2 regions of the Paenibacillus sp. V4I9 genome follow, and region 2 is predicted to be linked to the other one. Evidence: a T-box and tRNA genes for the amino acid it is inferred to sense, from the RefSeq annotation. Region 2 holds a T-box; the other holds one or more tRNA genes.
What was found. A T-box is a leader RNA that pairs with one kind of tRNA and senses whether it is charged. The one in region 2 lies ahead of trpS (tryptophan--tRNA ligase), so its partner is inferred to be a tRNA-Trp.
Positions count from the first base shown of each region.

Region 1: it has a tRNA-Trp gene. The T-box ahead of trpS (tryptophan--tRNA ligase) is inferred to sense a tRNA for this amino acid. The anticodon was not compared.

Region 1 is NZ_JAUSZE010000001.1:786,981-797,810, reverse strand. Features, by position in the region: gene QFZ81_RS03830 (class I SAM-dependent methyltransferase) at 1-482, opposite strand, end outside; gene QFZ81_RS03825 (YjcZ family sporulation protein) at 672-785, shown strand; gene QFZ81_RS03820 (ABC transporter substrate-binding protein) at 898-2,430, opposite strand; gene QFZ81_RS03815 (carbohydrate ABC transporter permease) at 2,484-3,374, opposite strand; gene QFZ81_RS03810 (ABC transporter permease) at 3,408-4,385, opposite strand; gene QFZ81_RS03805 (response regulator transcription factor) at 4,558-5,859, opposite strand; gene QFZ81_RS03800 (sensor histidine kinase) at 5,852-7,597, opposite strand; tRNA gene QFZ81_RS03795 (tRNA-Leu) at 7,751-7,829, opposite strand; tRNA gene QFZ81_RS03790 (tRNA-Leu) at 7,850-7,938, opposite strand; tRNA gene QFZ81_RS03785 (tRNA-Cys) at 7,948-8,021, opposite strand; tRNA gene QFZ81_RS03780 (tRNA-Gly) at 8,032-8,106, opposite strand; tRNA gene QFZ81_RS03775 (tRNA-Gln) at 8,115-8,186, opposite strand; tRNA gene QFZ81_RS03770 (tRNA-His) at 8,209-8,281, opposite strand; tRNA gene QFZ81_RS03765 (tRNA-Trp) at 8,307-8,380, opposite strand; tRNA gene QFZ81_RS03760 (tRNA-Tyr) at 8,393-8,474, opposite strand; tRNA gene QFZ81_RS03755 (tRNA-Thr) at 8,484-8,559, opposite strand; tRNA gene QFZ81_RS03750 (tRNA-Phe) at 8,578-8,653, opposite strand; tRNA gene QFZ81_RS03745 (tRNA-Asp) at 8,673-8,749, opposite strand; tRNA gene QFZ81_RS03740 (tRNA-Met) at 8,781-8,857, opposite strand; tRNA gene QFZ81_RS03735 (tRNA-Val) at 8,910-8,985, opposite strand; tRNA gene QFZ81_RS03730 (tRNA-Glu) at 8,999-9,073, opposite strand; tRNA gene QFZ81_RS03725 (tRNA-Ser) at 9,089-9,180, opposite strand; tRNA gene QFZ81_RS03720 (tRNA-Asn) at 9,184-9,259, opposite strand; rRNA gene QFZ81_RS03715 (23S ribosomal RNA) at 9,391-10,830, opposite strand, start outside.
Region 2 is NZ_JAUSZE010000001.1:971,404-982,233, reverse strand. Features, by position in the region: gene urtA (urea ABC transporter substrate-binding protein) at 1-1,002, shown strand, start outside; gene urtB (urea ABC transporter permease subunit UrtB) at 1,083-1,988, shown strand; gene urtC (urea ABC transporter permease subunit UrtC) at 2,010-3,086, shown strand; gene urtD (urea ABC transporter ATP-binding protein UrtD) at 3,136-3,927, shown strand; gene urtE (urea ABC transporter ATP-binding subunit UrtE) at 3,920-4,615, shown strand; gene QFZ81_RS04785 (response regulator transcription factor) at 4,842-5,528, shown strand; gene gerQ (spore coat protein GerQ) at 5,697-6,200, shown strand; gene QFZ81_RS04775 (hypothetical protein) at 6,254-6,550, opposite strand; gene QFZ81_RS04770 (metal-dependent hydrolase) at 6,801-7,784, shown strand; gene QFZ81_RS04765 (alpha/beta-type small acid-soluble spore protein) at 7,913-8,140, opposite strand; gene QFZ81_RS04760 (DUF5325 family protein) at 8,294-8,476, shown strand; gene trpS (tryptophan--tRNA ligase) at 8,555-9,538, opposite strand; T-box leader at 9,604-9,868, opposite strand; gene QFZ81_RS04750 (permease) at 10,028-10,830, shown strand, end outside.

The sequences.
Region 1 (10,830 bases), 180 kb from region 2:
ACTCCTGGGGACATCTGTTTGATTCGGATGACTTCTCGATCATAGAGCTTACCTTCGGATTTAAGTACCCTGTAATACTCGGATACAGCTTTCTGAGCATCGGCAAAATTCGTCACTGACTCCACCATCACAACATCAAAAGTATGATCATCAAAGGGTAATTGGCATACATCCCCAACCATGAATTGCACCTGTACCCCCTGTTTCTCAGCTCTTATGATCGCTTTCGCAATCATTTCTGGGCGAATATCGACCGCTGTTACTTCGCATCCTTGCTCAGCCAGGAAACATGCCGTTCTTCCAGTCCCGCATCCGACCTCCAGCACGCGCTTCCCTTTCTCAATGGGATACTTCTTCAATTGCTCAATCGTTTCTCCGAAACCCCCGGGATGCGCATTGCCCACTCCTAATTTGGCTAACATATCTAAGTACTCGATAGCACTTACACCTCCACAATGGCATATCATTCTCTTTTCTACCATATGGAGGGCTGTCGCCTCATGTTCAGATTCTTGAACCATTTTTGGAAAAAAAGGCGCTCGCCTAAAAGCGCATGTTTTCAACTTCTTTTAGGCTAAATACCCAATCAAATTATCCCCTCTCCCCATAGGATAATATTGTCTCTCATCCGATTTCACAGAGAGCATTCCTTCAGATGGGGGGTGACATAAATGGGTGTTGCTGCTGGTGCTGGTGTTGGATATGGCGGTGGATATTCTTCCTCTGCTGCTGTTCTCGTATTGTTCATTTTGCTTGTAATCGTAACTATGACTTACGCTTGGTAATCATAAATCATTAGGAATATTGCAAGAAAATAAGGAGCTTCGGTTCATTTGAACCGAGCTCCTTCTACATGTACAGACAGGTTTGATGCCATTCTCACGCAGTTTATCTAACTTATTTTTTGTTTGCTGCCAAGAAAGCATCGAATTGTTTTTGTTTTTCTGCAATAATCTTATCGACGCCAGCTGCTTTTTGTTTCGCCAAATACTCGGCAATTTTTTCATCTGGATCGACTGAACCCGTTCTTATTGCTGCTTCGTATTGCTTGCTTACGTTAGTTACAGCAGCGATTTCGGTTTTTACCGGTTCCGCATCAAACGAGAAACCTAGACCAGGAGATTTAATGCCTTTGGCATTAAATTCTTTAAACAAATCCCATTTCTTAGGATTTTCATTAGACATCAGGTAGTTCAAGAATTGGTTGCCAAGTTCCCATTGTGCACCTGGGTTATAAGGATGATTTTTGGGATCAATTCCAGGTGCTGTATCAATGACATTATCCGATTTTTTGACATAATGTTTACCTTCAATACCAAAGTTAATTAAGTTGTTCAAATACTTATCGTTGTGTAAAAGTCCAATCACTTTCATGGCTTTATCCGGATTTTTAGATGATTTCGAAATAGCCAACATCGCGCCGGAAGCATCGCCGGTCGTAATCGTAGGTACTGTCAAATCAATTTGTCCAAGCTTGAAGCCAACATAACCTTCCATTTCAGCAGCTTTTCCCGGCTTCAGACCTTCTGCCCACATAAATACTTTTCCCGCTTTTGCTTGATCGGCAACGGTCACCGTACTTGTAGACGCATCTTTATTAATGTAACCCGCCTTGTACCACGAACGGGTAAGCTTCATCACGTCTACATATTGAGGAGTCTCCAATTGATTCAAAACTTTGGTGGATTTATCCGTTTTACTTATCACACCAGGAATAGCCCCATCACCCAAATAATCCCAATCTAAGCCATCAAAAACTCCATTGCTTGTAGCAGCCATAAAGAAAGGAGTAATTGTAGGCTCTTTTTCTTTAATCACTTTTAATAGCGGCTCTAAATCAGCCCACGTTTTTACTTTGGATACGTCTAACTGATATTTATCGGCCAAATCTTGACGGTAGACAACACCCCGCGTTGCAGCCAATTCCTTATTTGTAGGAATTCCGTAGTTTTTACCATTAATTTTGGAACCTTCAAAGAAAGCAGGATCAAGCTCCTTCTTAAGTTCAGGAGCATCTTTATCAATCAGCGGTCCAAGATCCAAGAAAGCGCCTTTTGCTACATTGATCGCATATCTTTGCCATGCAGCTGTGAAAACAATATCGGACGGTTCGCCTGAGGCGATCATCAAGTTTAATTTATTATCCCATTGTCCCCAGTCAACAGCATTAATTTTGAGGGTAACGTTCAGTTTATCTTTTAAATATTTGTTAGCTTCGGCTTCGACCAATGCAACATCTTTCTGTGGGGTTCCAGGAAACATAAGCTGTATTTCAGCCGTTGGTTCATTTGCTTTTGTTGTTGCTGTTGTTGCTGCGGCAGATGCTGCCGGCGCTGGCGTAGAAGTCGTGCTTTCCTTCCCACAACCCGCGGCTACCATACTAAGTGCTAACAAAGAAACCAAACTTATAGAACCTAAATTCTTTTTCACTAGTAAACCCTCCCATTTTTTACATATATATACTAAACCGGAGTGATCCGGAACTAGCCTTTCACAGCACCGATGGTCAAACCTTTAACAAAATACTTTTGGAAGAAAGGATAAGCGAATATGATAGGTCCAATACCTACTACTGCCATTGCCATCCGCAGTGTTTGCGAAGGGAGATTAACGACTGCACCCATTTTCGATAATTGGCTGGCAGCATTCTCATTCGTTGTTAAATATTGAATATTTAGCAGCGTTTTATACATTAAATATTGCAAACTTATTCCGTTGCCTTTCGTGATAAAGATCAAGCTGAGAAACCAGTCATTCCAGTAGTTCAAAGTATTGAATAATCCGATTGTTGCGAGCACCGGAAGTGATAAAGGAAGGATAATTTTATAAAATATCTTCACTTCACTCGCGCCGTCAATGGTTGCGGATTCAATGATAGAGTCAGGAATGGTCGTTTGAAAAAAAGTCCGCATGATAATCACAAAAAATGGCTGAAGAAACAAAGGTATAATAAGTGACCAAACCGAATCCTTAAGATGTAATAAATTCACATATACCAGATACCAAGGAACCAAACCGCCGTTAAAGATCATCGTTAAAAATATGAAAAGCGCGAATTTATTCCGATGTCGGAGTTCCTTTCTAGATAAGGGATACGCATAAAGTGCGATTAACAGCAGGCTAAGCAAAGTTCCTACAACGGTTACAAATATCGTGACCCCATAAGCTGTAATAATTTGAGATAATTGATTATAAAGAAAACTGTATGCATCCAGACTGAACTTCTCCGGGTAGAATTTAAAACCGTTCGCAACAACCGTATTCTCATCCGAGAAAGAAATGCTAATGACTAAAAGTACCGGAAGTAGACAAGCCAAGGATAAACAGATAAAAAACAGATGCAGCAATAACTGCGATAATTTGTATTTCGCCATTTTGATCCCCCTAAAAGTTACCGATTTCTTGTTCTAAAAGAGTGCATTCTCTCGGCTAAATTTTCTCACGAGAACGTTGGTCGTTAATACTAAAATCATTCCGACAACAGCTTGATAAAGCCCGGCAGCAGAGGACATTCCGATATCACCATTCGTTTGGAACGTTCTATATACATAGGTGTCAATCACATTAGTTGTTGGGAAAATCGATCCTGAATTTAATGGAACTTGGAAGAACAGACCGAAATCCGAATAGAAAATTCTACCGATAGCAAGCAAAGTCGTTATGATAATTATTGGATATAATAATGGAATCGTTATATAACGTACTTGATGCCACCTGGATGCCCCGTCGATAGTTGCAGCTTCATAGTAATCACTGTCAAAACCGATAATCGCAGCAAGATAAATGAGTGAGAAATAACCTATGCTTTTCCATGTATTCACAAGAGGAAGTATATACGGCCAGTATTTGTTTTCCGAGTACCAATCGATGGCTTCAAATCCTAGTGGAGTCAAGATCGATTTATTAATAAATCCATTTTCCACCCCTAAGAAAGCAAGGACGATATAACTAACAATTACCATCGATAAGAAGTAAGGTAAAAAAATTATCGATTGATACATTTTTCCTGCAATTCGACTTTTAACTTCATTAAACAAAATAGCAAGACCGACACCGAACACAAGATTTAACACAATAAACAATGCGTTATAGAGCAGTGTATTGCGGGTAATAACCCAAGCATCTGAGGTACTGAATAAAAACTTGAAATTTGTCCATCCCACCCATGGACTATGCAAAATTCCATCGGTATAATTCACGTTTTTAAAAGCAATAATTACGCCAAACATCGGAAAGTAATTGTTAATGAGTAGAAATATAACACCCGGCATAAACATAAGATAAAGCGCTTTATATTGCAAAATATGACGAAGGCCATCGTTCTTTTTACGAATACTTCGTTTTACAGGTTTTGCAGGTACTGTTATACTAGCCTCCTGGTTCATTTGAAAACCCTCCTATTATCCGGCAAGCTTTAGCATCTTGCATCTTCTATTACTTATTATAAGGTGCTTGATCTTTCTACTCTACTGGTAAAAGTGACTTATCAACTTGTGTTATTATGACATAAATAAAAAGACTCTTGGCTGCAAAACCAAGAGTCATTCTTTATGTTATTTACACTTTTGATTTACTCTTTCGAAATTCCTGTGGAGTTAATCCGACATTTCTTTTAAACATTTTAGTAAAATGAGGGATATCACCATAGCCAACCAGAGAGGAAACATCACTTATTTTAATATTTGTGGAGATCAAAAGTAACTTTGCTTTGTTCATTCTTTTCTCCAGAATGTAGTCCGTTAACGAGGTGTTTGTTTCTTTTCGAAACAACCGAGATAAATACGCTGAATTAAAGTGTACATATTCTGCAATTTGCTCTCTACTAAGTTCATCCTGCAAATGCTCATCAATATAATCGTATATTTTTTGGATGACGGATGCTTTTTCTCTATCTTCTACTTGTAGGATGTCTGTTCCTAGTGTGACAATGCGCTGAGACCATTGATTAAATTGCGCTAACACTTTGTTGGATTGTGTAACATTGCTGCGTTCCATTTCCAAAACCGATACATACGTTTTGAGCAGATTATGGAACGTTGAGACTGTGCCGACATAGCAGGACAAATGACAATAAAAGTATTGATTGCAAGCCGATAAGTAACTTTCACACCGACGTGTAAGTTCCTCTATATCCATACTTTCGCCATGTTTTTCATAAAGTATAACGATATTATGTCCTCTTCGATCTTGAATAACACAGCCCTGATCTCCTTTTATAATTAACTCGGAAGCTGCATTTCGCAGTGCATATTCCAGTATTTCCTCTTCACGTACTGTCAACTCCTTTTGCCACAATTCTACACTTATTAAAATAGGCAGTATTGAAAATTGGGATGAAATATTCAATTGATATTTTGTAATAAGCTCTTCTAATTGTGTTTCCGAAGGAGACATTCGATTTGCAAAAAATTCTTGCCAAAATCTTTCCTCCATAAGAGGTTTATGGGATTCAAACAATGAAGAGTATTTTTTGTAAGTTCGATCTATAATAAGTTTTTGTATGACACGGCTAACAACAGCCTTTAATTCTTCATAATTAACAGGCTTCAACAAATAATCAAAACTGCCTAGGTGAATCGCTCTGCGTGCATAACTAAAGTCTGCATGTCCTGTCACAAAAATCGTTTCTGTTTGCGGATAATTTTCTTTAATCCATTCTAATAGTTCTAAACCATTGCTTGAAGGCATCTCTATGTCACAAATTACGATATCTACTGCGGATAAAGTAAATCGTTCTTTGGCCTCCTCTGCATTAAACGCCTCAAAAACTTCTGAAATGTCAATCTCTGACCAATCAATGCCTTGAGTAATACCTTTGACTGCATATAACTCATCATCCACAACCAACAAGTTATACATCTTCATCCTCCTCATTTACACAATAACTCATTGGTATACCTAATTTAACTTCAGCACCTCTGACTTTGCCATTGTTAAACAACAATTGTGCTTTTCCTTTATATCTGATACGCTGCCTTTTTATTACATTCTGGATGCCTAGATGGCCTTCTGCAAATAATTCATCCTCGTAACGGTCTTCTTTCAGCTTCTTCAAGAAAGTCTCAGAAAATCCGACTCCGCTATCACTAACTTCTATCCACAAGAAATCTTGTTCATCTGCAGTAATAATGATCCGAACCGTAAACAACTCTCTTCGATCCGTAAATCCATGAATGATGCTATTCTCAACAAAAGTTTGAATCGTCAAAGGCAGGATATCACATTTCCGATATCGATCCGGAAGTTCAATCTCATAAATGAGTTGGTTAGGAAACCGCAGCTTCTGAATCTCCAAATAATTTTGAGTGTGTCTGATTTCAGCTTCCAGTGTCACGGTTCCTTGCTTAGTCTGCGTTATAAAACGAAAGTATTCAGCTAAATGCTGTGTCATTTTTTGTATCAAAGCATATTCCTTAATAGCAGCTAAACTATAGATTATATTCAGTGAATTCAAATAAAAATGAGGTCGGATTTGCACCTGCAGCAGCCCAAATTCAGCCTCCTGTGTACGAATTTTTTCCTCGTAAACATCTATTTTCAACTTTGAAATCTCTGTAACCATATTGTTAAACGTGCCTATCAAAAAAGAAAATTCACTAGAGTGATTTTCATTCAATCGAATGTTTAAATCGCCTCGCATAATACGATTCATCCCACGCATCAATGAATTCATTGGCTTCAATAAGACACTTCGCAGAAAGTATAAGTAAAAAAGCAGAATCAATATCCCGCACAGAGGGATAAAATATACCGCTATCTGAAAGAATGGAAGATGTTTCAGCATAGTTCCTTCGGGAATCATTACGGTGTAATTAATGTTTGCAATTTCAGAAAAAACACTAATCAGCAAATATTTATTATTGTCCTTTGGATCGGTAACAATTTGGTACGTATTATTAAGATGAGGTACTGCTTCAACTGCTCCCTTTAGTTCCGAAGCTCCAAGAGTCGTATGTGAAGCGACAGCCCCATTTTTGGTAAGTATGACTGCACCGCCGGTTGTCCCCATATCCAAAAACTCTAACGAAGCGACCAAGCTATCTGTATTTACGATCGCCCCCGCGATGAGATTGTTCGTCAGGCGCGTAGTTTTCATTAAGACCGTTCGATTTTCAAATTGAATTAACCGCCATACCGGCGAGTCCACATTTTTCTGATCCGCCATTTCTATTGGAACTGTTTCCACAATTAGCTTCTGCTGAAAATAATAATCCTGTTTTGTTACAAAGGTCACATCCTGTGTCTGGTCATTAAAAAGAAATATGGTATCCAGCAGAAAAAAATAATTGAGGTTCGTTTGAAAGCGATTAACTATTCTTTTTTTAGTTAGTAAATACTCGTCCGTACCGAATGTAAGATCATTAAGCTGATTAATGTCAATTTCGTTGTCCCATAAATCATATAGATAGGTATTAGTTTCAGCAAACATCTTATTGATTTGCTTTACGTGCTGCGCAAGTAAGTTGCTATTTGTCGTGGAGACTTGCTCTCGTACGACAGTTATTGCATACAAATTATTAAATAATAGAAAGAATATAAGCGGAATAATTATAATTAGAAAGCCAGCAACGAATTTGAAGCGCAAGGAATTTTTCACACCCATCCTCCTTCCAGGATATGCCAGAAATTATATGAAGTATTTTCTCGATTTCACGACATTTGTATAGGATTCAAACGCATTAAATTTTATATTGTATGGATATAAAAAAGGACATGAAATCAAATGATTTCATGTCCTTTTTTTGCTCCATACCGGCAAGAGGACTCGAACCTCCACCCTTTCGGACTCGATTTTGAGTCGAGCGCGTCTGCCATTCCGCCATGCCGGCATATGAAGTTGTAAAGATAATGGTGCCGAAGACCAGACTTGAACTGGTACGGTAGTCACCTACCGCAGGATTTTAAGTCCTGTGCGTCTGCCGATTCCGCCACTCCGGCTAATAAATGTGGAGGCGCCACCCAGATTCGAACTGGGGGTAAAGCTTTTGCAGAGCTCTGCCTTACCACTTGGCTATGGCGCCTTAGTAATAATGGAGCGGAAGACGGGGATCGAACCCGCGACCCTCGCCTTGGCAAGGCGATGCTCTACCGCTGAGCCACTTCCGCATATAAAACTGGGGATCAAGGATTTGAACCTTGGCATGACGGAGTCAAAGTCCGTTGCCTTACCGCTTGGCTAATCCCCATTATGTTACTTGGGTAATAATGGGCGGACGACGGGACTTGAACCCGCGAATGCTGGATCCACAAACCAGTGCGTTAACCCCTTCGCCACGACCGCCACAATATTAAGTTTCTTACTTTTTTGGCAGGGGCAGCAGGAATTGAACCCACACCAAAGGTTTTGGAGACCTTTGTTCTACCCTTAAACTATGCCCCTAGAAAAAGTAAATGGAGGCTGATGGATTCGAACCACCGAACTCGAAGAGAGCAGATTTACAGTCTGCCGTGTTTAGCCACTTCACTAAGCCTCCACAAAGCAATGGTGCCGTCGAGAGGACTTGAACCCCCAACCTACTGATTACAAGTCAGTTGCTCTACCAGTTGAGCTACAACGGCATATTAAGTTTGTAAAAATGGTGGCTCGGGACGGAATCGAACCGCCGACACGAGGATTTTCAGTCCTCTGCTCTACCGACTGAGCTACCGAGCCTTACTTGATTTTGAAAAAATGGCGGAGCTGACGGGATTCGAACCCGCGGTCTCCTGCGTGACAGGCAGGCATGTTAGGCCACTACACCACAGCTCCATGCTAAGTACAAGATCTTCAATAAGAAGATTGGTTGCGGGGGCAGGATTTGAACCTGCGGCCTTCGGGTTATGAGCCCGACGAGCTACCGGGCTGCTCCACCCCGCGTCATTAAGCATATATGATGAATCCTAGTAAAGCAAGTCTTGCTAAGGAATCATGGTGGAGGCTGACGGGATCGAACCGCCGACCCTCTGCTTGTAAGGCAGATGCTCTCCCAGCTGAGCTAAGCCTCCATGAGAGTATTAATGGTGACCCGTAGGGGACTCGAACCCCTGTTACCTCCGTGAAAGGGAGGTGTCTTAACCACTTGACCAACGGGCCTTGCTAGAAAGATAGTGGCGGAGAGAGAGGGATTCGAACCCTCGAGACGCTTGTGACGCCTACACGATTTCCAATCGTGCTCCTTCGGCCAGCTCGGACACCTCTCCATATGGCTCCCCGAACAGGACTCGAACCTGTGACAACTCGATTAACAGTCGAGTGCTCTACCAACTGAGCTATCAGGGAATAAAAACAATGTTCACTTCAAGGATTTATTCCTTGAAAACTAGATACGAAACTTGCGTAAAGGTACAGCTCTTAGGTTTTCTTTCTGGGCGAATCTGAGAGACTTTGACTTTCGTCAAAGATCCCTATATTAGGTTAAGCCCTCGACCGATTAGTATTCGTCAGCTGCATGCATTGCTGCACTTCCACCTCGAACCTATCAACCTCGTCGTCTACAAGGGGTCTTACATACTGGGAAATCTCATCTTGAGGGGGGCTTCGCGCTTAGATGCTTTCAGCGCTTATCCCCTCCGTACATAGCTACCCAGCGATGCCTCTGGCGAGACAACTGGTACACCAGCGGTACGTCCATCCCGGTCCTCTCGTACTAAGGACAGCTCCTCTCAAATTTCCTACGCCCGCGACAGATAGGGACCGAACTGTCTCACGACGTTCTGAACCCAGCTCGCGTACCGCTTTAATGGGCGAACAGCCCAACCCTTGGGACCTACTTCAGCCCCAGGATGCGATGAGCCGACATCGAGGTGCCAAACCTCCCCGTCGATGTGGACTCTTGGGGGAGATAAGCCTGTTATCCCCAGGGTAGCTTTTATCCGTTGAGCGATGGCCCTTCCATTCGGTACCACCGGATCACTAAGTCCGACTTTCGTCCCTGCTCGACTTGTAGGTCTCGCAGTCAAGCTCCCTTATGCCTTTGCACTCTGCGAATGATTTCCAACCATTCTGAGGGAACCTTTAAACGCCTCCGTTACATTTTAGGAGGCGACCGCCCCAGTCAAACTGCCCACCTGACACTGTCCCCATACCGGATCACGGTACCAGGTTAGAACTCCGATACGATCAGGGTGGTATCCCAACGATGCCTCCACCCAAGCTGGCGCTCAGGCTTCAAAGGCTCCCACCTATCCTGTACAGATCGTACCAAAGTCCAATATCAAGCTGCAGTAAAGCTCCATGGGGTCTTTCCGTCTTGTCGCGGGTAACCTGCATCTTCACAGGTATTAAAATTTCACCGGATCTCTCGTTGAGACAGCGCCCAAGTCGTTACGCCATTCGTGCGGGTCAGAATTTACCTGACAAGGAATTTCGCTACCTTAGGACCGTTATAGTTACGGCCGCCGTTTACTGGGGCTTCAATTCATAGCTTCGGAACCGAGGTCCCTAACCACTCCTCTTAACCTTCCAGCACCGGGCAGGCGTCAGCCCGTATACTTCGCCTTGCGGCTTCGCACAGACCTGTGTTTTTGCTAAACAGTCGCTTGGGCCTTTTCACTGCGGCCCCCTCGGGCTATTCACCCTACCGAGGCACCCCTTCTCCCGAAGTTACGGGGTCATTTTGCCGAGTTCCTTAACGAGAGTTCTTCCGCGCGCCTTAGAATTCTCTTCTCACCCACCTGTGTCGGTTTGCGGTACGGGCACCTTCGCCTGGCTAGAAGCTTTTCTTGGCAGTGTGAACTCATGACCTTCGGTACTTAAAGTTTCCCTCCCCATCACAGCCCAGCCTTATCGATGTGCGGATTTGCCTACACATCAGCCTCACTGCTTGGACGAGCATCCATCAGCTCGCGTCA
Region 2 (10,830 bases):
TTAGGTAAAAAAATCAAGCCCGTGATTGAAGACGGTGCATCCGATTGGCCGACTTTTGCAGAGAAAACTAAGAAGTTACTGCAAAAGGACAGCGTCGTAACCATCTTTGGCTGCTGGACATCTGCCAGCCGCAAAGCCGTGCTTCCTGTCGTCGAACAAAACAAAGGATTACTGTGGTATCCGGTACAGTATGAAGGCGTGGAATCATCACCTAATATCTTCTACATTGGCGCAACAACGAACCAACAAATTATCCCTGCGGTAACTTGGCTTCTTCAAAACAAAGGCAAGAAATTCTACCTGCTTGGTTCCGATTACGTATTCCCGAGAACAGCCAACAAAATTATTAAAGAGCAATTGAAAGCTGAAGGCGGATCGCTTGTTGCCGAAGAATACACACCACTTGGACACACGGACTACAATACAATCATTAGTAAAATCAAAAAAGAGAAGCCAGATGTCATTTTCAATACGCTGAACGGCGACAGTAACGTAGCCTTCTTCAAGCAATTGAAAGATGCAGGCATTTCATCCAAAGATCTAACAACAATGTCCGTAAGTATCGCTGAGGAAGAGGTTCGCGGTATTGGAGCATCTGTCCTTGATGGACACTATACAGCTTGGAATTACTACCAAACAACAGATACACCTGAGAATAAAAAATTCGTTGAAGCTTACAAAGCTAAATACGGCAAAGACCGCGTTACGGATGATCCGATCGAAGCTGGTTACACGGCCGTTTACTTATGGGCTACAGCTGTTAAGAAAGCAGGATCCTTTGAGGTAGAGAAAGTAAAAGCTGCTGCCAAAGGTATCGAGTTTAACGCACCTGAAGGTAAAGTGGTCATTGATGGAGAGAACCAACATATTTCCAAAACGGCTCGAATCGGTCAAATTACGGCGGATGGCCAAATCAAAGAAATATGGAACTCCGGCCAACCACTCAAACCAGATCCTTTCCTCAAAACATACCCTTGGGGCGGAGAAGTAACGAAAAAATAAAGTTAGTTATTGGAGCCAGGACTGCCTAACGGCAGTCCTGGATTTCACCATTTACTTGGGGTTTACTGGGAGGGATTGTCATGAGTCTGCTGCTTCTTCAATTATTTAACGGTCTAAGCCTTAGCTCCATTCTGCTGTTGATCGCCATCGGTCTTGCGATTACATTCGGCTTGATGAATGTTATGAATATGGCACATGGCGAATTCATCATGATTGGCGCCTACATGGCTTATCTAGTCCAGCAGTGGTTCCAGAAGTTTCTACCGGCGTCCGCTTTCGGATGGTATTTCATCGTGTCGTTAGGAGTTGCCTTTGCGGTAGCCTTCTTTGTCGGCTGGCTTCTCGAAGTTTTTCTTATTCGATTCATGTACGGCAGACCTTTAGACAGCCTGCTTGCTACATGGGGAGTAAGCCTTGCCTTGCAACAGCTTGCGCGCACCATCTTCGGTGCTCCTAACGTGGCTGTCAAAGCACCCGAATGGTTGGAAGGCGGACTCCATCTATCAGCGGACCTCATTCTCCCTTACAAGCGCCTCTTTATTATTGCTTTGGTTGCGCTATGTATCTTGGTGATTTATATGTACCTGTACCACTCAGCCGGAGGAAGGCGCATGAGAGCTGTTATGCAAAATCGTGAAATGGCTGCTTGTCTTGGTATTTCCACACGTAGAGTAGATGCTCAGTCCTTCGCTTTTGGCTCCGCTATGGCAGGAATTGCCGGATGCGCCTTAACGCTTCTTGGACCTATTGGACCAACCATAGGCACTTATTATATTGTGGATGCGTTCATGGTTGTCGTACTTGGTGGAATTGGCAAGCTGATTGGAACCGTAGCAGGAGCATTAGGTATTGGGGTTTTCAATACAGCTTTGGAATACACAACAAGTGCTACGCTCGGTAAAGTGCTAGTCTTTACGCTCATAATAGCCTTCTTGCAATGGAAACCGATGGGACTTGTGACGATCCGTTCAAGATCCTTAGATTGAAGAAAGGATGTGGTATCTTCCATGCTCTTAACGGGACAATCCAAGCTTAAATTGATCGTCTATGCCGTTTTTTTGATCGCTATCGCTCTGGCTCCTTTGTTCATGTCAGACTTCCGACTTTCGCTTCTTGGCAAGTTTCTCGCTTATGCCATCATTGCCATGGGAATTGATCTGATTTGGGGCTATACGGGCATTCTTAGCCTCGGCCATGGCGTCTACTTCGGACTTGGCGCTTATTGTATGGCCATGCATCTTAAGCTCGCCGCGACGCCAGACCAACTTCCGGATTTCATGTCATGGAGCGGTGTTGAAAGCTTACCGTGGTTCTGGGCTCCTTTCCACAATGCAGGCGCTGCATTCCTACTCGCCCTCATCATTCCGATGATCGTTGCATTCATCTTAGGATATTTTACATTCCGCAACCGCATTAAAGGTGCCTTCTTCTCCATTTTGTCTCAGGCGTTGGTCATTATTACCGTCACGTTATTCGTTGGCCAACAAGGCTATACAGGTGGAACTAACGGACTAACTAATTTCACCACCTTTCTTGGCTTAAACCTGCAATCCCAATCTACGAAATTATTATTTTTCTATCTCACTTTAGCTGTTGTTGTTGTTGTTCTTATTCTATGCAGTCTGCTCGTCACCAGTCGTATGGGGAACATTCTCACAGCCATTCGTGATGGTGAAAATCGGGTTCGCTTTATTGGTTACAATCCAGTCACTTATAAAGTATTCATTTACTGCGTTTCAGCAGGATTAGCCGGACTTGCCGGTGTGCTCTTCGTCCTTCAGGAAGGCATTATCTCACCTGCACAAATGGGCATTGTCCCTTCTATTGAGATGGTTCTTTGGGTGGCTATCGGGGGGCGCTCAACGATCGGAGGCGCCGTTCTTGGAGCGTTAATCACCAACGCAGCCAAAACAACGTTTAGCGAAGCTTACCCAGCCTGGTGGCCTATTATGCTCGGAGCCATGTTCATTATTGTTGTACTGCTGCTGCCCAAAGGTATCGTCGGTACGATCACACACTATACCTCCAATTGGAAAAAACCCGTGCTTCCTAAGCCGATTTCTTCATCGCAAGAAGCAAGCTGACCATACACCAAATCCTTAATATTATGAAATTTGAAGGGGGAACATCCCAATGCTAGGACAATTAGCGAAACAACAACCTGTAGCCGGCGAGAAAATCCTTAGCGTTAAAGGACTTGAAGTGAGCTTTGACGGATTTAAAGCCTTACGCAATCTGGACTTTTCCCTGCAATATGGAGAGCTTCGGTTCCTCATTGGGCCGAACGGAGCAGGTAAAACGACGCTCTTGGATGTCATTTGCGGGAAAGTGAAACCTTCGCAAGGTCACGTTTATTTCAAAGAATCGATTGATCTCTCCAAGCACCAAGAACACCAAATTGCTCAACTTGGCATTGGACGTAAATTCCAAGCACCATCCGTCTTCTCTACATTAACCGTTTTTGAAAATTTGGCTCTTTCTATGAAACAACAGCGCGGTCTCCTAAGCGCACTATGGACCAAGACGACGAGTGAACAGCGCGACCGCTTGCACCTCCGACTCGAGATGATAGGCCTCCAAAGTAAAGTCAAAGAACGCGCGGGGTCACTCTCTCACGGCGAGAAACAATGGCTTGAAATCGGGATGCTGCTCATGCAGGAGCCCGATCTACTACTGCTTGATGAGCCTGCCGCCGGCATGACAGATAGCGAAACCGAGAAAACAGGTGAGCTGCTGCACGAAATAGCGGCTAATCAGACGATCATCGTAGTTGAACACGATATGGAGTTTGTTCGCCAATTCGCTAGAACGGTCACAGTACTTCATGAAGGCACTGTGCTTCGGGAAGGCACGATGCAGGATATTCAGAATGATGATAAGGTTGCTGAGGTTTATCTAGGAAGGAGAGTGGAACGAGGTGCTTAACCTTCAGAAGATAGAAGCCGGTTACGGCGAGAGTATGGTTGTACGCCATGTCAACCTTCAGGTAAAACCTGGGCAAATCGTTTGTCTAATGGGCCGCAACGGTGTAGGGAAATCCACACTCATGAAGAGCATTATGGGACTCATTCAGCCGAAGTCCGGAACGATCCACTACAACGAACGGAATATAACGTCATTCCCGCCGGATCGACGAGCCAAATTAGGGATCGGCTACGTGCCGCAAGGCCGTGAGATTTTCCCACAGCTTACTGTTGAGGAAAACCTGCTTCTTGGGCTTGAAGCTGCAACTGATGGAAGAAAAAAGCTCCCTGAATCCCTCTTCGACACCTTCCCCGTGCTTCGTCAAATGCTTCACCGCAAAGGAGGCGACCTCAGCGGCGGGCAGCAGCAGCAATTAGCGATAGCCCGCGCCTTAGCCCCTGGCCCCAAGCTGCTGCTGCTAGATGAGCCGATGGAAGGTATCCAGCCTTCTATTGTCATGGAGATTGAAGCCATCATTGAATCTATCAAACAGAGTCGAGAAATTGCCGTATTACTTGTCGAACAAAGTTTAGAGTTCGCTACAGGCATTGCCGATTACTATTATGTATTGGACCGAGGGACAATAGCCGCCGAAGGTCATGCCGAGCATTTGAGCGAAGATCAAGTCCGAAAGCACTTAACGGTATGATTTTGCTTACATGGACCCACCCTACAGAAGGAAGCTGGATTACTTGACCTATGAAATTAGGCGTCAAGTACCGTCCAGCTTCTTTTTTTTCATACGGAGGAACTAATTATGAAGTTAAGCTGGACGTCACAAAATGTATAATGATAACATGCATATATAGGATCGAATGTTGCGTCCGGCATATCGAGCACCGAACCTTTTGAAGGAAAAGGAGGGGGGAACGTTTATGTCTAAGATATTAATTATTGAAGATGATTTAAGCATTGGTGAAATGATGTCGATTTATTTGTACGAAGAAGGCTATCAAGTTATGCGTGCGGAAACTGGCCGTCAAGGCGAAGTGTTATTTCGAGATTTCGAACCTGATATCATCGTGCTTGACATTATGCTGCCTGATGTTGACGGGATTCAGCTATGCACAGACTTCCGAAATTCGTCAACCATCCCCATTCTTATGGTATCCGCCAAAAATGAGGTCTCCGATCGCGTTAAAGGCCTGCAGACTGGCGCAGATGATTACCTATGCAAACCATTCTCCATGAGGGAACTGTCAGCAAGAATACAAGCTTTACTGCGACGTTCACATGCCTTTCCTCCGCCAGTTCAATCTACCGATACGACCGAGCAAGTCGTTCATCTGGACCTAGAGAAGCGCTGCCTTTTTGTACATAACAAACTAATAGAGACCACTTTTTCTGAATTTGAAATTATGAAACTTTTTTGGCAGAATCAAGGACGAGTATACAGTCGGGAGGAGCTTTTAAACCGGGTCCGCGGTTTCGATTCCTATGTAACTGAACGTGCAATCGATGTACATATCGCAAACCTTCGCAAAAAAATAGAAGCTGATCCAAAAGAACCGAAATATATTAAGACGGTTTGGGGTGTCGGTTATAAATTTCTACTTACGTAAGCTCCCAATGGGGCTTTTTTTGTTTGGGATAATTAAGCAAAAACCAGTCACCAAATGGGCAGATGCACAATATGATGATTATGGATAATGACACGCACTAAGAATTTGTTTCAAATTTCAATTATGAAGAAAGCTTTCTCAAGGAAAGCTCAAGGAGGAAATACCAACATGTTGAATAGCCCTTACAGAATCGGTAACCTAGGAAACCAAGGCATGGCCCCGCAAGTCCCTTACGGATATCCTTATCCGGCTTATCCCGTTCCAACAACGGGTGCGAATAAACCTGCACCAAGCGGAACTGCATTTCCGCCTGCTGGAACTGCTTTTCCACCGGCCGGAGCGGCATTTCCACCTGCTGGGGGTCTGCAAACCGGTGTAAATGTACCAGGTCTTCTCCCAATGGAAGAATCTTATATCGAGAATATTCTCCGTTTGAACCTTGGTAAAATGGCTACAATCTACATGACATACGAAAATAACTCGCAATGGAATGCCAAAATTTTCAAAGGCAAACTGGAGGCAGCTGGCCGCGATCATATTATCATCAGCGATCCAGCTACCGGTATGCGTTTCTTATTGCTCATGGTGAATCTAGACTACATTACATTCGACGAGGAACTTCAGTATTACTATCCATACTCTGGCGGCGGACCTGGCCAACAGAGAGCATAATTAGATCACACATAAAGCCGTTTGCTCTTTCGTTAGAGCAGCGGCTTTTTTTGTCATGTAGAGGTCACTTCTGTGAAATGCCACATATGCAGTTTGCGCAGGCCGCCTTCAATCCACTCTTCCCATACGGCTTGATGTGAAGCATTTTCGTTTCCATGCAAGCGTTCTTGTTTCAATGAGAGATACTCCTCATAGGTAACTTTCTTCCAAATTTCCACAAAAAGCCCTGCCTGATCCGTTCCCTCCAGCAGTTCAAATCGCCCTTCCCGCCGCTGCCATTCCTGCATATAGATGAGAAAAGAGTCCCGAAAGGCGGGTTTTATGGCATACTCTACAAAAACTTTGAACATTTTTAGATCTCCCTCTGATTTATTTTTTGCTCCAAAATGGTAAACTAATAAAAAGACGGAAAAATGACCATGCTTACAAGGATAAATGATTCCGTCGTCTTATAAGGACGAGCGCGTTTATCAAGGTTGATGCGAAGCAAAAGTATAAAACTTATACTTTCTTATCAACTAAAGTAAGTTTTCCTACGGAAAACTCAGCCCATGCTTACGAAGAAAATTTTCTACGGAAAATTCTTAGGAGGAAACCCATTTGGACACAGGTACTCATCTCGTAATTGGTTTAGGGTTAGCGGGACTGTCTCAAATTGACCCTAGCGTTTCTGCGGACACAGCGGCAACCACTGCGGTCTTCATAGGAACTGTTATTGGCTCACAGATTCCGGATGTGGACGGGCTGCTCCGTTTTAAAGGGAACGCCACTTACATTCGAAATCACCGCGGTCGTTCTCACTCTTTGCCAGCTTTACTTTTATGGACGCTGCTGATCACTGGAGCTCTTGCTCTTTTCTTCCATGGAATCCCCTTGCTGCACCTTGGTATGTGGGTAGGAATCGCCGTTTGTTTTCACGTCTTCACAGATTGTTTCAACACATATGGTACACAAGCGTTCCGGCCATTCTCTGAAAAGTGGGTGTCATGGAACATTATACACATCTTTGATCCCTTTATCTTTTCAAGCCACATCGCAGCTATTTTCATGTGGTCTTTCCATGTCGCCAGTCCAAAGCTGGTATTCCCGACTTTGTACGGTGTTATCGCCCTCTATTACATCTGGCGCTCTCTGGACCATTACATCGTAGAAAAAGGGCTTTATCGCAAAGACCCCACTCATATGCCTGGGGATAAATACACACTTATTGTAACATTCAACCTCTATGTGTGGAACGTAGTGAAACGAAGAACAGACGGCACCTTCCAGTTGGGTGAACTGAAGAATTCGAAGCTTAGGTGGATCGACACTGTCAAATGTGAAGAACATCCAGCCATCGAGGTGTCCAAGAGTCACGAAGACATCCAAGCCTTACTCTACTTCTCATCCTTCACCTGTGCAGAAGTGAAAGAACATCGTTGGGGGTACGAAGTAAGGTGGGCTGATGTGCGTTATCGACACCGGAAGCAGTATCCTTTCGTCGGTGTTATCCTGATGGATCACAATTTCCAAACACTTGATTCTTATGTGGGCTGGGTGAATGACACTAGGCTTGAAAAAAAGCTAAAAGTGGATCTTTATTAGAAAAGAGGCGCGCTAACCAAACGCGTCTTTTTTACGTTTAAAAAAGACATACAAAAAGCCCAGAGGGTTTTAGGCCTCTGGGCTTTATTGTTACGTAAATCGGGAAAGCTATTAACGAGTCAGGTTACCTAGCTGCGAAAGCCAGATTGTCCTGCCAGCGTTTGCTCAGCAATTTGCACCAAGCGACGAGTAATGTTACCCCCGATTGCACCAGCATCGCGAGTAGCCATATAACCCATGTAACCATCTTGAGGAATTTGGATGCCCAGCTCTTGAGCTACCTCATATTTCAATTGATCTAAAGCTTGATTGGCTTGTGGAACTACCAATGTGTTGCTGCTACGATTTTGCGCCATAAGGATCAGACTCCTTTCAGTCAGCTATAATCTTTGATGTATTTGCAAGCTTGCAATGATAGTATGTGGAGGAAATGAATTTATATGCACAGCGATCAAAAAAGTTTAAAATAAGAAGACACTGTTCAATCTTCTAGAAAGTAGGTCACGTACATGAGCAAACCACTAGCTCTTCTTTTCGCTGTTATTGGCACTCTGCTGCTCGCCTCCATCAGCTTATTCATTGCCCTCAGGCAGCCTTGGATGATCCTTGCCTGTTCCATCATCTCCTTAGGCTTTATAGGATATGGATTTGCAGTTAAAGCGAAGATTCGCAAGAAAAATACGCGGTCTTAACGAAAGCATTAACAACTATCGTCAATAAGAGAAAGAGCCCAAACAGCTGTACTAGCTGTTCGAGCTCTTTTTTGCTTTTTATATAACGACGAAACCCATCCGCTTCTTCACTTCGAGCAGGGTTTGATCAGCCACCTCAGCAGCTTCCTGCGCACCTTTTTTCAAAATGTCGAAAATTTCACCCGAGCTGCGAATTTCACGATAGCGTTGTTGGATCGGCTCAAGAACGGCCACAAGATGCTCAGCTAGATCCTTTTTGAAAGGTCCATAGCCTTGCCCATCGTATTTGGCTTCAATCTCAGCTAAGCTCATCTCTGCAAAGTGGGAGTAGATCGACATCAAATTACTAACCTCCGGCTTGTTTTGAGGATCATACTTTACCTCACGGCCAGAATCGGTGACTGCTCGACTAAGCTTCTTACGGATGACATCAGGCTCATCCAGCATGGCAATGTAACTGCCGGCATTTGGACTGCTTTTGCTCATCTTTTTGGATGCATCATCCAAAGACATGATTCTTGCACCGATCTCAGGCATATAAGGCTGCGGCATGACAAATATTTCACCAAAACGGTTGTTGAAGCGATTCGCTAAGTCGCGCGTCAACTCCAAATGCTGCTTCTGATCATCTCCGACTGGAATAAGGTCCGCATTGTATAACAGAATGTCTGCTGCCATAAGGGATGGATACGTAAATAGGCCTGCACCAACAGAATCCTTACCTTCGGATTTGTCCTTGAACTGTGTCATACGCTCAAGTTCTCCCATATGCGTCAGCGTCGTCATGATCCAGCCGAGCTCAGCGTGCGCATGAACATGGGATTGTAGGAAAATGGATGCTTTACTAGGATCTAGTCCCGCAGCAATATAAAGCGAAGCAATGGACTCTGTTTGCTCCTTCAGAGCTGCCGGTTCCTGAGGAACCGTGATGGCGTGCATATCGACGACCATAAAATAACAGCGATGCAAATGCTGCAGCTTCACATAATTGCGCAGTGCGCCAATATAGTTGCCAATCGTCAGCTGTCCGCTGGATTGCATACCGGATAATACTCGTTTCATTGGATAATCCCTCCAGAATTCTTAACTTCTTATGGTCTAAAAAAACAACAAAAAGGCCTCTCCCCGCAAGGGACGAGAGACCGTGGTACCACCCTAATTTGTCCGTGAACAATTGTTCAATAAGACCTTCAGGCTCTGATAACGGGGAGCTTCCGTTTGGCATACTTGACAGATGAGGATGTTCTCCGGCCTAGGTTCCGGCAACCTGCATACTGTGTTCAGCCTCATGCTCAAGGATCCATTCGGTTTGCTTGTTTCACCGGTTCGCACCAACCACCGGCTCTCTGAGAAACGGAAGACAAACTTACTTGTTCCTATCATCGCGAATTGATTTTATATCATTATACACCCTTACAATCCATTGTCAATCAAGGACATTGTCCTATCTGAACCTGCATGTACATAGGATAGATCATACTAGCCTTTCCATGGATAAAATAACTCCGCGTCCTTCAGGGACGCATCAACGGACAAAGGGGTGTCAACGAATTGCCATCGACTCTATATCGCTGGAGCCTTCCTATCTCCACGGTGATTTGCGCGTTTCTCCTCATCTTAATCGTGACAACGAGAGAGCTTCCTCCTACGGGTTTGGTCTTTTATGAAAGCAAGCTCGTCTTTACAGCATTCATGGATATTTTTCTCGACGCTTTGCCTTTTATGTTACTTGGCGTCCTTCTATCCACGGTCGTTGAAAACTTCATTCCTGAAGCGTTCATCAGACGCATGACGCCGCGGCACCCGTTAGGAGGCATCTTATTTGCCTGCGTTCTTGGCATCATGTTCCCACTCTGTGAATGCGGAATGATTCCTTTCGTTCGTCGGCTCATGCGGAAAGGAATGCCTGTGTACATAGCTGTCATCTTCATACTAGTCGGGCCGATTCTGAATCCCATTGTCTTCGCCTCGACATTCATGGCTTTCCGCGGCGAGCCTTCGATGGCATATTCGCGAATGGGGCTTACATTTGGCGTTGCGCTCATCGTAGGACTGCTGCTGACACGTTTCCTGAAAGGTAACCCTTTACGTCATCCTATCGAAAATCAGGCAAACACACTACACCACCACCGGGGTTCCAGCCCTGGACATCACGCTGACCTTATTCACGCTTACGACAACAATCACGATCACGACCATCATCATGGGCATAACCATAATCATCATCATAAACACGATCATGATCATCATCACGGCCACAATCATTCGCACGACGGTGGTCGCATGATGGTTATGTTCAGCCACGGTACGACCGAGCTGTTCGAAATGAGTAAGTACTTGATGCTGGGCGCCTT